DNA from 4 places in the Sinorhizobium numidicum genome. Region 4 is predicted to be linked to each of the others. Evidence: predicted binding sites of a transcription regulator. Region 4 holds the regulator's gene; each other region holds the start of a gene.
The links. Region 4 encodes LexA, which represses DNA repair genes until DNA is damaged. Its sites were predicted from a motif close to TGTTCNNNNTGTGTTCNG; they were not measured.

Region 1 (3,224 bases), 660 kb from region 4:
CACGGCCCTCAGGCACCAGCCGGCAAACTCTTCCGTCGCCTTTTCGCGGCCGATTTCATTCAACGTTTCGTGGCGCATGCCTTCGTGGATGCTGACGGTGACATCGCTCATGCCGCGCGCCTTCATGCGCCGGGCGAGCCAGCGGATGGCGGCGGCGTTCTCGGTAGAGGGATCGGCGCTGCCGCCGACAAGATGGACCGGCAGGTCTGCAGGCAGGTGCGCCAGACGGTCGGCCCGGCCGCCGGCGAAAGCGAAGGCGAAGACGTCGAGCCACAGCGATACGGTAGCGTCGAAGCCGCAAAGCGGATCGGCAACATATTTTGCGACCTCGCCTTCATCGCGCGACAGCCAATCGAAGTCAGTCCTCCGCCTGGCAATGGCCTTGCTCCAGGCGCCGAAGGTGAGCTTTGAAATGAGCGGGCTCGGCACGTCCGAGCCTTTCAGCATCCTCTCGATCGCCAGCAGCGCCTGACCGGCCCGGCCCGCGAGGCCCGGGCGGAAATTCGCGTTCCAGACGGCGAGCGCATCATAGAGTTCGGGATCTGTCTCGACGGCGTTGAGGGCGATGAGCCCGCCCATCGAATGGCCGAAAAGAATGACCGGCAATCCCGGATGGTTGGCGGCTGCCATCTCTCGGATCGCGCCGAGGTCGGCGATGACCTTCGTGGCACCGTCGCGGTGCGCGAACATCGCAAGCGGGGCGTCCGGTGCCCGGCTCTCACCATGGCCACGATGGTCATGGGCATAGACTTGAAAGCCGTGCGCGGCCATTGCCTCGGCGAAGCGGGCGTAACGACCGGAATGTTCGGCGAGCCCATGGCTGATGATAAGAATGCCTCGGGGCTTGGAGGAGGCGGGGAAATGGCGCCAGCCGAGAGCTGCGCCCGTCGGGCTTTGATGCGTCCTCACCTGCCCGAACATGCCATGCTCCCGAACTATCCTCAGACCTTGAACTGCCATCCGCTCATGGCGAAGGCTGGCGCATTCGGCCGCAGGAATGCCCCTGCAGATATGAAATCGATTTGCGCAGTAAAGGCAATCGCCGCTTGTTGCTGGTTGCGCATGAGATCACAACGAATCCGGAAGTGAGAATTAGGGGTTGCAATTTTCGCGTTTTTCTCGCTATTTGTTCCTGTTTTGTTTTCCCGCTGGAGGCCATTATGAGAATGCGGGCAAGGGCGTTGGTGAATCTGATGCGAGTTGCGGCGCTTACACTGGGGTTGGGACTTTCGTCCTTTGCCGCGGCGCAAGATACGGTAACCGACGATGCGTCCGGGGCGGACGGCGCCGGCAAGACGGAATATGTGCTGGCGGTAAGCTGGCAGCCGGGATTTTGCGAAACGCGGCCGACCCGCAAGGAATGCGTCGATCAGACGGCCGAACGCTTCGACGCAACGCACTTCTCGCTTCACGGCCTGTGGCCGCTTAAAAAGAGCTATTGCGGTGTCGAGGCGGAGCTCAAGGCGCAAGACCGCAAGGGCGATTGGCTCGACCTGCCGAAACTCGCGATGGCGGATGAGACCGCGGCCCGCCTGCTCGTCGTCATGCCGGGCGTAAAGTCCGGCCTTGATCGGCACCAGTGGCTGCGCAGCGGCACGTGCCAGGCGACGAACGCCGAGGATTATTTCACGCTGCAGCTTCGTTTACTCGACGAGCTGAACACGTCCGCCGTAGGCGCGCTTTTTGCCGATAAAGTTGGTTCCGAACTCGAAGAGCGGCAGATCAAGCAGGCCTTCGACCAGAGTTTTGGGGCGGGGGCCGGCGACCGGGTGCGCATGCGCTGCCAGACCGTCAACGGCCGCAGCGTGATCACCGGCCTCACGATCGGGCTTTCCGGCGACCTCTCGGGCAAAGCCAATCTTAAAAGCCTGATGCAGGCGGCGGGACCGACGGATTTCAAGTGCGCCAAGGAGATCGCCGACGCCGCCGGGCGGGGCTGATCCGAGAGGGTGGCCGCAATGAGGGATCGGCGGGGCAGGCCTCTGGCGCATTGCCCCGCCGGCATAATTCGCCTACATAGCGGGCAAATTTCCTTCCGATGCGGAGCATTCCTTTATGGCACGTCAGTTCATCTATCACATGGCCGGGCTCAACAAGGCCTACGGCAACAAGAAGGTCCTGGAGAACATACATCTCTCGTTCTACCCGGACGCGAAGATCGGTATTCTCGGCCCCAACGGCGCCGGTAAGTCGACGGTCCTCAGGATCATGGCCGGGCTCGATCATGAATATACCGGCGAGGCTTGGGTAGCCGAAGGTGCGACAGTCGGCTACCTGCCACAGGAGCCTCAGCTTAACGCGCAAAAGAACGTGCTCGAGAATGTGATGGAAGGCGTCGCAGCGAAGAAGGCGATCCTCGACCGGTACAACGAGCTGATGATGAACTATTCCGACGAAACTGCGGATGAGGGCGCCAAGCTCCAGGATGTCATCGACAGCCAGAACCTCTGGGATCTCGAGAGCCAAGTGGAGATGGCGATGGAGGCACTGCGCTGCCCGCCGGGCGACGCCGAGGTCGCCAATCTCTCGGGCGGCGAGAAGCGCCGCGTGGCGCTTTGCAAGCTGCTCTTATCGCAGCCGAACCTGTTGCTGCTTGACGAACCAACCAACCACCTCGACGCCGAGACGATCGCCTGGCTTGAAAAGCACCTGCGCGACTATCCGGGCGCCGTGCTGATGGTGACCCACGATCGCTACTTCCTCGACAACGTCACCGGCTGGATCCTCGAGCTCGATCGTGGTCGCGGCATTCCCTACGAGGGCAACTACTCCGCCTATCTCCAGGCCAAGTCCAAGCGCATGACGCAGGAAGGCCGCGAAGAGGCGGCGCGCCAGAAGGCTATCAGCCGCGAGCAGGAGTGGATCGCCTCCAGCCCGAAGGCCCGTCAGGCGAAATCCAAGGCGCGTATCCGCGCCTATGACGAACTGGTCCAGGCGGCGGCCGACCGTCGTCCGGGCGATGCGCAGATCATCATTCCGGTCGGCGAACGGCTCGGCCAGGTGGTCATCGAGGCGGAGAACATCTCCAAGGGTTATGGTGACCAACTGCTGATCGATGACCTGAGCTTCAAGCTGCCGCCCGGCGGCATCGTCGGCGTGATCGGTCCGAACGGCGCCGGCAAGACGACGCTCTTCCGAATGATCACTGGCCAGGAGCAGCCTGACGACGGCTCCTTCCGGATCGGCGACAGCGTCCAGCTCGGCTATGTCGACCAGAGCCGCGA
Region 2 (3,224 bases), on a different replicon from region 4:
CGGCGCGGAACTTGATGAACTCCTCGGCTTTCTCTTCCTTGCCGAGCAGTTTGCCCATGAGGCGCATGCTCGGCTCGGTGTTTTCCATCGGCTTCTCGCGAAAATCGACATAGACGAGCGGAATGCCAACTTTTTGGAGCTTTTCGACGTAGCCCGCCTCTTCCGTGGCCGTCTTCGCATCGATGTTCATCAGGACGACATCGGGCTTCAGCGCGACCGCCTGCTCGATGTCAAACGTGCCGTCCTTCATGCCGCCGAAGGTCGGCAGTTTGGCGATCTCGGGGTACTTTGCGAGATAGGCGGCATAGCTTTCCGGGTCCGCCTTCGCCAGATCGTCGCGCCAGCCAACGACCCGCTTGAACGGCTCTTCCCTGTCGAGCGCACCGAGGAAATAGATCTGGCGCCCTTCGCCGAGTATGACATGCTCCACCGGCACATTGACTTCGACATCGCGGCCGGTGACATCCTTCACTTTGACCGTTTCAGCGAACACCGCGGTCGACCAAAGCACGCCAAAACCCGCGGCGGCCAAGGCCGCCCTGTTGAAAAGCCTCATTGTTTTCTGCTCCGCTGAAAAATTTGCTGACTTCTAATATTTCATGACTTTATCGGTCAACATTTATCTTTTAGAACGCTTCCAAACAGGGAAGAATGGGAAGAGAAATGAGCGAAGTGGCAGAGCGCCGAAACTATGATCTTCGTGACGAAATCAAGGCTTATTGGTCCGAGCGTGCTGCCACCTTCGACCTCTCGCCCGGGCACGAAATTTTCTCCGAGGACGAGCGCGCCGCCTGGCATCGGCTGTTCCTGCGCCACCTTGGAGAGGGCGCCGGCCGCGCGGCGCTCGATCTTGCGAGCGGAACCGGAGTGGTCTCGCACCTGCTCGATGATCTCGGCTTCAAGGTTACCGGTCTCGACTGGGCCGAACCCATGCTCGACCGGGCGCGCAAGAAAGCGAGGGATCGGAGGCGCAAGATTTCCTTTCGCATCGGCGACGCGGAAAACACGATGGAATCGGACGATCGCTACGACGTCATCGTCAATCGGCATCTGGTCTGGACGCTGGTCGACCCGGCGGCAGCCTTTGCCGAGTGGCTGCGAGTGCTTAAACCCGGCGGCAGGTTGCTGATCGTCGACGGTGATTTCGTCAACACGAGCGCCCTGGAGCGGTTCTTTTCGAAGCTCAGCACCTGGGGCCAGCGCGCCGGGATCTTCAAGGCGGACACGCCCTCGGGTTCGCGAGAGATGATGGAGACCCATCGCAGCATTCTCTCCCGCGTTCACTTTTCCCAAGGCGCGCGCGCCGAGGCGGTCGCCGAACTCCTTGAAACGGTCGGTTTCATCGGCGTGGAAATCGACACCGACTTGAGCGACATTCACCGGACACAGGCGAAGAACTGGAACATTTTCAAGGGGCTTGCCCGAAAGAGCCAGCATCGTTACGCGATCTGCGCCACCAAGCCGTCAGCCGCGGCCTGACAGGAAGTCCCTGCCGCACCCGACCAGACCGCGTCCGTTCGCGGTCCGCGAAAGTTCGGCGACGGTTTGCGACGTCGTCTCAATCGTCTCTGCGATATTCCCGGGGGAAATCGATGTCCGCCTTCCCTCGCCCCTGTTCTGCGATCGCAATACCCACAGGAGCGGTCGGTCGCGATGCGAAATCACATCTCACCAGCTTTGCAACGGCCGGATCTGTTGATACGTTCGTTATTTGTTCTCGATTCGACACTGAGCCCGCAATTTGCCAACGGCAATTTCGGATGAGGCGGCTCCTGAACCTGCGTAATGACGACTCGACTCCGCGATTCCGGAAATAACAAAGAGATAAACAAGGCAGATGAACGCGGCGCATCTGGAGAAACTAAACGACCGGCAGCGCAGCGCTGTCGAGCATGGCGTCGGACTGCCGAACGGGGCGATCGGCGGACCGCTCCTGATTATCGCCGGCGCCGGGTCGGGCAAGACGAACACGCTGGCGCACCGTGTGGCACATCTGATCATCAACGGTGCCGATCCGCGCCGCATCCTCTTGATGACCTTCTCTCGTCGTGCGGCGGCCGAGATGGGTCGGAGGGTCGAGCGCATCTGCGCACAGGTTCTCGCCGGTAAGGCCGGCATCATGGCCGACGCGCTTGCTTGGGCGGGAACATTCCATGGTATCGGCGCACGGCTCTTGCGCGAATATGCCGGCGAGATCGGTATCGATCCGGACTTCACCATCCATGACCGGGAGGATAGCGCCGATCTAATGAATCTCGTCCGTCATGAGCTCGGCTTCTCGAAGACGGAGGGCCGCTTTCCGACGAAGGGCACCTGCCTCGCGATCTATTCCCGAGCGGTAAATTCCGAACAGCCGCTCGATGAGGTTCTGCGCGCGTTCTTTCCCTGGTGTGCCGCCTGGGACAAGCAATTGCGTGAACTGTTTTCCACCTACGTGGAGGCAAAGCAGGCGCAGAACGTTCTCGATTACGATGACCTGCTGCTCTATTGGGCACAGATGATGGGCGACGCCGTATTGGCCGAGGAAGTCGGCGAACGCTTCGACCATGTGCTGGTCGATGAATATCAGGACACCAACCGGCTGCAGGCTTCGATCTTGACGGCGCTCAAGCCCGGTGGCCGCGGCCTGACCGTCGTTGGCGATGACGCCCAGTCGATCTATTCGTTTCGGGCCGCGACAGTGCGCAACATTCTCGATTTCCCGAACGAATTCAGCCCCGCCGCCGACATCATCACCCTCGACCGGAATTACCGCTCGACACAGCCGATACTCGCGGCTGCCAATGGCGTGATCGATCTGGCGCGCGAGCGCTTCACCAAGAACCTCTGGACTGAGCGCGAATCCGCCGAAAGACCGCGGCTGGTGACGGTGCGTGATGAGGCGAGCCAAGCAAATTACATCATCGATCAGGTGCTGGAAAACCGCGAGAGCGGCACGCTGCTGAAGCAACAGGCAGTGCTCTTTCGCACGTCACACCACAGCGGGCCGCTGGAAGTGGAACTGACCCGCCGCAACATTCCCTTCGTCAAATACGGCGGGCTTAAATTCCTGGACAGCGCCCATGTTAAGGACATTCTGGCGGTGCTCAGGTTTGCGCAGAACCCGCGGGACCGCGTGGCGGGCTTTCGGCTGATGCAACTGCTGCCGGGCGTAGGTCCGCAGACGGCAAGCCGAGCGCTCGATGCTATGGCGGCCGACCCGGAGCCGCTGACGGCCCTTTGCG
Region 3 (3,224 bases), 1.3 Mb from region 4:
TGCTGGACGGGAAGCGGCAATGAAACTATAAGGCGCCCCATTCCAATAATTCATGCATGCAGAGGGCGCCATGGCTGGCCATTCACAGTTCAAGAACATCATGCACCGCAAGGGCCGTCAGGATGCGGTGCGCTCGAAAATGTTTTCCAAGCTTGCGCGCGAAATCACTGTCGCCGCAAAGACCGGCCTGCCTGACGCCACCATGAACCCGCGCCTGCGCCTGGCCATTCAGAACGCCAAGGCGCAGTCGATGCCGAAGGACAATATCGAGCGGGCGATCAAGAAGGCTGCGGGCGGCGATGCCGAGAGCTATGAGGAAGTCCGCTACGAGGGCTACGGACCGGGCGGCGTCGCCGTCATCGTCGAGGCGCTCACCGACAACCGCAACCGCACTGCTTCCAACGTCCGCTCGATCTTCACCAAGGCCGGCGGCGCACTTGGTGAAACCGGTTCGGTCTCCTTCTCCTTCGATCGGGTCGGCGAAATCACCTACAAGGCCACCGTCGGCGATGCCGACAAGGTCATGGAAGCGGCGATCGAGGCGGGCGCCGACGACGTAACGAGCGACGAGGATGGCCACACGATCGTCTGCAGCTTCGAAAACATCGGCGAAGTCTCGAAGGCTTTGGAAGAGGTGCTGGGGGAGGCGGAAACCGTCAAGGCGATTTGGCAGCCGCAGAATACCGTGCCGGTGGACGAGGAAAAGGCGCAGTCGCTGATGAGGCTGATCGATAATCTCGAAGACGACGATGACGTTCAGAACGTCTACTCCAACTTCGAGGTTTCGGACGAGGTCCTGGCTAGGCTTTCGGCCTGACGCAGCTTCGTTTCTCTGACGCAATCGACCGGCGACAGGAACCGCAGGTCGATTGCTTTTTTAGCTAGTGATCAAACCGTCGTCGCCAGATCCCGTTGCGCTTCGGCGAAAAGCGTAAGCGAGCGGAGCCGCGCCTCCATGTCGAAAATCGGCATCGAGATGATCAGCTCGTCGGCTTTGGTCTGCTCGAGGAACGTCGCGGTCTTCCGGTGGATGGTTTCCAGTCCGCCGACGACCGCATAGGTCATCGCATGATCGACGAAGATCTTCTCGTCAGTGGTCCATCGCCCCTCCATCGATTTGACCGGCGGCGGGAAGCGGCCGCGCGCGTTGCGGCGGAGCGCGACGAAGGATTGCTGCATGGAGGTGAAGAGATAGTTCGCCTCCTCGTCCGTATCGGCGGCAACGCCCATCACGCCAACCATCACATGCGGCCTGTCGAGCTGCGGCGACGGCGTGAAGCGTTCGCGGTAGATTTCGAGCGCGGAGAGCAGCATGTCCGGCGCGAAATGCGAGGCGAAGGCGAAAGGAAGCCCGAGCATGCCGGCCAGGTGGGCGCTGAAATGACTGGAACCGAGCAGCCAGATCGGCACGTTCGAATCGGCGCCCGGTACGGCGATGATTTTTTGCTCTTCGCTGGCCGGACCGAGAAGAGCCTGCAGTTCCACGACATCATTCGGAAAATTGTTGGCGCTCGCCTCCATGTTGCGTCGAAGTGCCTGCGCCGTCCTCATGTCGGTACCAGGCGCGCGGCCGAGGCCGAGATCGATGCGGCCGGGATAAAGCGCCGCCAGCGTGCCGAACTGCTCGGCAATGACGAGCGGCGAATGGTTGGGCAGCATGATGCCGCCCGAACCGACGCGAATATTTTTCGTTGCCGAAGCCACATGAGAGATGACGAGCGACGTCGCGGCGCTGGCGATGCCTTTCATGCCGTGGTGCTCGGCCAGCCAGAACCGTTTGTAAGCGTTCTCCTCCGCCGCGATCGCGAACCGGCGCGAGTTTTCAAGCGACTGGGCGACGCTGCCGCCGTCGGTGATAGGCGAAAGGTCGAGAATGGAGAAAGGGATCATGGCAACGCCTTCAATTAAGAGAATTTGATCGATCGCAATGTAGGTTCAAGATTCCTGAGGCCAAGAGCATGCCGGAGGTTTTCTGCGGAGCGAGGCTGTTTCTGTACAATGTTTTTGTTTTGTTCACTTTTTGCTGGCAGCGTTCTGCCGGTCGACATAGGGTGAGCCATGCAGAATACGATTCGCATCATCGGCATCGATCCGGGATTGAGGCGCACGGGTTGGGGCATTATCGAGACCCTCGGCAATTCGCTGCGGTTCGTCGCCTCCGGCACGGTGACTTCCGATGGCGAGATGGATCTCGCGTCGCGCCTTTGCCAGTTGCACGACGGCCTTGCCGAGGTCGTGCATGGCTATCGGCCCGATGAGGCCGCCGTGGAGCAGACCTTCGTCAACAAGGACGCAACCGCGACGCTGAAGCTCGGTCAGGCGCGCGGCATCGCCATGTTGGTTCCGGCGCGCGCGGGTCTCAGGGTTGCCGAATATGCGCCGAATGCGGTCAAGAAAGCCGTCATCGGCGTCGGCCATGGCGAGAAGCAGCAGATCCACATGATGCTGAAGGTGCTGATGCCGAAGGTGCAGTTCAAAGGCAATGATGCCGCCGACGCGCTTGCCATTGCCATTTGCCATGCGCACAACAGGCAGGCGATCACCAGCCGTCTTGCGGCGCTTGCCGGCTAGCCGGCCTTCAGAATTTCCTTCAACCTCAAGGTAAAAGAGCATCCAGAAAGACGAAGCCAGATGATCGGCAAACTCAAGGGCACCATAGACGAGATCGGCGAGGATCACGTGGTTCTCGACGTGCATGGCGTCGGATACGTCGCTCATTGCTCGGCGCGCACGCTTGCCAAGCTCGGATCGGCAGGAGAGGCGGCCGTACTCTTCATCGAGACCTATGTGCGGGAGGATCAGCTAAAACTCTTCGGTTTCCTGACCGCGCTCGAGCGCGAGTGGTTCCGCCTGCTTCAGAGCGTCCAGGGAGTCGGCTCCAAGGTGGCGCTGGCGCTGCTCTCGACGCTGACGCCCGGAGAACTCGCCAATGCCATTGCGCTGCAGGACAAGACGTCCGTGGCGCGCGCTCCCGGTGTCGGCCCAAAGGTAGCGGTGCGCATCGTCACTGAACTCAAGAACAAGGCTCCGGCTTTCGCCGGCGAGATGTCGGCCGCGATCAGCCTCAAGCAGGAGCTGGGCGAGGGCGTCGCCTCCGCGCCGGTTGCGGATGCGGTTTCGGCCTTGACCAATCTAGGCTATTCGCGTGACCAGGCGGCCAATGCGGTTGCCGCTGCGTTGAAGAATGGCGGGGACGGAGCAGACAGCGCCAAGCTGATCCGTCT
Region 4 (3,224 bases):
GCGGCCTGCACGCCCGCAGTAGTGGACATACGGGACAGCCTTGCAATGCAGTTCCGCGCCCTGTTCATCACTCGCACTTCAGGATCATAAGAGTATGGAGTATATCTATTAGATAACTCTGAATTAGGTGCGTGGATACGCGCCGCTTATTAACGAAAATAGACAAGGACGCGCCATGGCACGACGTCTCGTCGGTCCGTCAGCGTTCCAATATATAAAGGGAGGGTAATGATGTTTCCGTCATCCGTTCGGTTCGTTTTTGTTGCCGCCTCTGCTTTGGGATTGCAGCCTTTCACGGCACAGGCCGATGACACGCAGATTGCGCGAGGGGAATATCTCGTCACGATCGGCGGCTGCAACGACTGCCACACACCAGGGTATTTCTTCGGAAAGCCGGACACCTCGCGTTTTCTCGGTGGTTCAGATGTTGGTTTCGAAATTCCAGGGCAGGGTGTTTTTGTCGGCCGCAACATAACGCCCGACAAGGAGACTGGAATTGGCAGCTGGACCAAGGAGCAGATCGTGACTGCGATACAGACCGGAGAGCGGCCCGACGGCCGTATTCTCGCGCCGATCATGCCGTGGCACGCATTCGCGCAGCTCACCGCTGAAGACGCCGCGGCAATCGCTGCTTTCCTTCAAAGCCTGAAACCGGTCAGCCATGAGGTGCCGGGTCCGTTCAAGCCGGACGAGAAGGTATCGACCTTTATGTTCCGGATCTTGCCGCCGGGCGAAACCGCAGCCGCAGCGCCAAGATAGCCTTACGCATGCCGGGGGGAAGGCCGGCCGGAGGCTGAGACGGAAGAACGCCGTCTTACCAGACGGTGCTGACGCCTGAGATCGATTACCTGGACGGAGGAGGGCAAGCTGCGGCAGCCTTCGTTCAGGAGCGTTGTGGAAACCTCATATCGGAAATCACCGAGGACAAATTTCCGAAATTGCCTCTTGCGGTTTCCAGCCAATCATTCTAAATCCGCGCCACGACTTGAGAATTCAAGTCAGAGAGGCCTCGTGGCGGAGTGGTGACGCAGAGGACTGCAAATCCTTGTACCCCGGTTCAATTCCGGGCGAGGCCTCCAAGATTCCCCCTAATGAAATCAACGACCTAAGCTTCTAACACCGATGCGGTGAGGTGATCAGCCAAATCGGTTGCGCGGAATTGGCAACGCCGCTCTTAACAGAGGCGAGCCAGCAACGAAGTTCTGATTTTATGCCGCGGAGAAGGTCGGTTCGGCGACTGGGGTTGGAACGAAATATGGACAGCCGCGGGGCGTTAGTATCCATTAGCGTCGGTTGTGGCTTCTGTCCGAACGAGGCTGTCAAAGCATCGTCGTCTCGCAACGAGCAGCGGCAGATCTTGTTGCGTCAGACCAGTGCTGCCGTCCATCAAGCTAATGATAACGGCGGATGAGCCCGACGAGCTTACCCTGAATCTTGACCCGATCCGGCCCGAATATTCGTGTTTCATAAGCCGGGTTAGCCGCCTCGAGTGCGATCGAAGCACCCTTGCGGCGGAATCGCTTCAAAGTCGCTTCCTCGTCGTCGACCAGAGCAACGACGATGTCCCCGGGATTGGCCGTACTCGTGTTTCGGATGATTACCGTATCACCGTCGAAGATGCCCGCCTCGATCATCGAGTCGCCCTTGATTTCAAGCGCGTAGTGCTCGCCGCTGCCGATCATTTCAAGCGGCACGGTAATGTCGTGCGTGTTGTTCTGGATTGCCGAGATCGGAACGCCCGCTGCGATTCGTCCCATCACAGGCACAGTTACGGATGCAGTCTCTACCGGCGGTGCCGACCTCGCCGTCGGCGGCGTTGCGGGCGGTTTGCCTAAGCTCCCCTCGATGACGCTAGGCGAGAAGCCACGCCGGGGTTGAGCTGTTCCCGAATAGGCTTCCGGCAGCTTGATGACCTCCAGCGCGCGGGCCCGATTGGGCAGCCGGCGAATGAAGCCGCGCTCCTCAAGCGCGGTGATCAAGCGGTGAATGCCGGATTTCGATGCGAGATCGAGAGCGTCTTTCATCTCGTCGAAGGAGGGCGGCACCCCGGTTTCCTTCATTCGTTCATGAATGAAAAGAAGCAATTCCTGTTGCTTGCGGGTCAGCATGGCGCGTCACTCCAGAATCGCGAAACAAATCAAGAACAGACACTATCTGTTCCATATGTGTTCCGCAAGTACCTAAAATTCCGTGAATTTCGCCGACTATTTAAGTTTCGAGGTCAGTGGAGTGGTTTGGGCAGCATACCGACGGACCATTACCGGAAGCCTCGGGGCCGGCGGCGAGGAATGGTCATATTGGCTGCGGCCGAAAACAACGGTTACCCGGCTCGTTCTAAGCGCCTGCGCGCAATACCGGTGCTGGTGACGTGGATCCGAAGGCCCAGGGAAATATTCGTATCAAGACCGTTTGGGCTCGGCGTGAGGTGGTTCTTCCTTTTCGTCAGGTTTCTTGCCGGGTTCCTCTTCGGGAAGCTTGTCAGGCTGTGGTTCTTTGGTCGGGGGATCGGGCACCTCGAGCGGAGGCACAGGGTTCGGAGGGATAACTCCTGGCCCTGGCCCAGGGCCGATCGGATCAGGTACTGCATAGGACGCCATCATCAACCTCCTTTCGGTGTGATGCTGAACCCCCTGCAGTCGCAAATGTTCCTGTGGAAGTGGCCCGGGCTTACCCTGTACAGTGAGCATTCCCGCGGTTGTTGGTCAGGCGCCAGAAAGCGTCGGGCGCGGCACTCGCGCAGCATGATCGCCCGCAAGCTCCGGCGACCCCTACGCTTATAGTTTGCAGACGTTCCGCCGGAGTACCGCACGTCACGTGCGGCTCGATGCCGCCCCATTGCATGTCGCCTGATCGAGTTCCGATCCTAGTAGGCCAAGCGCAGACCGCCCGGGGTCAGAACGTCGAAATCGGGTTCAGGATATGGTCCGTACCATTGAGTGTATGTCGTGTTGCCTGCTCCAGTGCTTGCACATCCAGAGAGTGTGAAAAGTGCAATTGCCGCGGCTGCCATCAGAAATTTAACAGGCATGGTTTTTCGCCACCTAGTTGCCCAGGCCTCAAGGGCCAGACTGTAACTTTCCCTCAGATCATCTTCCTTGGCAAGCGCACCGCGAGGGTCGGGGCGCGTGTCGGATATCGAGACGAAGCTATTCCTGTCCGACCTTCGCGTCTCTATCGATCGGAAGAATAAATGGCATGGAGTCAAACAGTTAAAAGCCAATGGC

Region 1: a site for LexA is predicted at 1,128-1,145, ahead of PYH37_RS23365 (ribonuclease T2). Genes of this name have one in related genera too.
Region 2: a site for LexA is predicted at 1,702-1,719, ahead of PYH37_RS05695 (ATP-dependent helicase). Genes of this name have one in related genera too.
Region 3: a site for LexA is predicted at 2,000-2,017, ahead of ruvC (crossover junction endodeoxyribonuclease RuvC). Genes of this name have one in related genera too.

What each region holds. Positions count from the first base shown of each region.
Region 1 is NZ_CP120368.1:2,528,201-2,531,424, reverse strand. It holds gene PYH37_RS23370 (alpha/beta fold hydrolase) at 1-921, opposite strand, end outside; gene PYH37_RS23365 (ribonuclease T2) at 1,167-1,940, shown strand; gene ettA (energy-dependent translational throttle protein EttA) at 2,056-3,224, shown strand, end outside.
Region 2 is NZ_CP120367.1:1,195,878-1,199,101, forward strand. It holds gene PYH37_RS05685 (ABC transporter substrate-binding protein) at 1-556, opposite strand, end outside; gene PYH37_RS05690 (class I SAM-dependent methyltransferase) at 664-1,479, shown strand; gene PYH37_RS05695 (ATP-dependent helicase) at 1,838-3,224, shown strand, end outside.
Region 3 is NZ_CP120368.1:3,167,004-3,170,227, reverse strand. It holds gene PYH37_RS26535 (YebC/PmpR family DNA-binding transcriptional regulator) at 71-817, shown strand; gene PYH37_RS26530 (LLM class flavin-dependent oxidoreductase) at 889-1,890, opposite strand; gene ruvC (crossover junction endodeoxyribonuclease RuvC) at 2,059-2,571, shown strand; gene ruvA (Holliday junction branch migration protein RuvA) at 2,632-3,224, shown strand, end outside.
Region 4 is NZ_CP120368.1:1,872,669-1,875,892, forward strand. It holds gene PYH37_RS20215 (c-type cytochrome) at 232-759, shown strand; tRNA gene PYH37_RS20220 (tRNA-Cys) at 1,006-1,079, shown strand; gene lexA (transcriptional repressor LexA) at 1,392-2,108, opposite strand; tRNA gene PYH37_RS20235 (tRNA-Ser) at 3,221-3,224, opposite strand, start outside.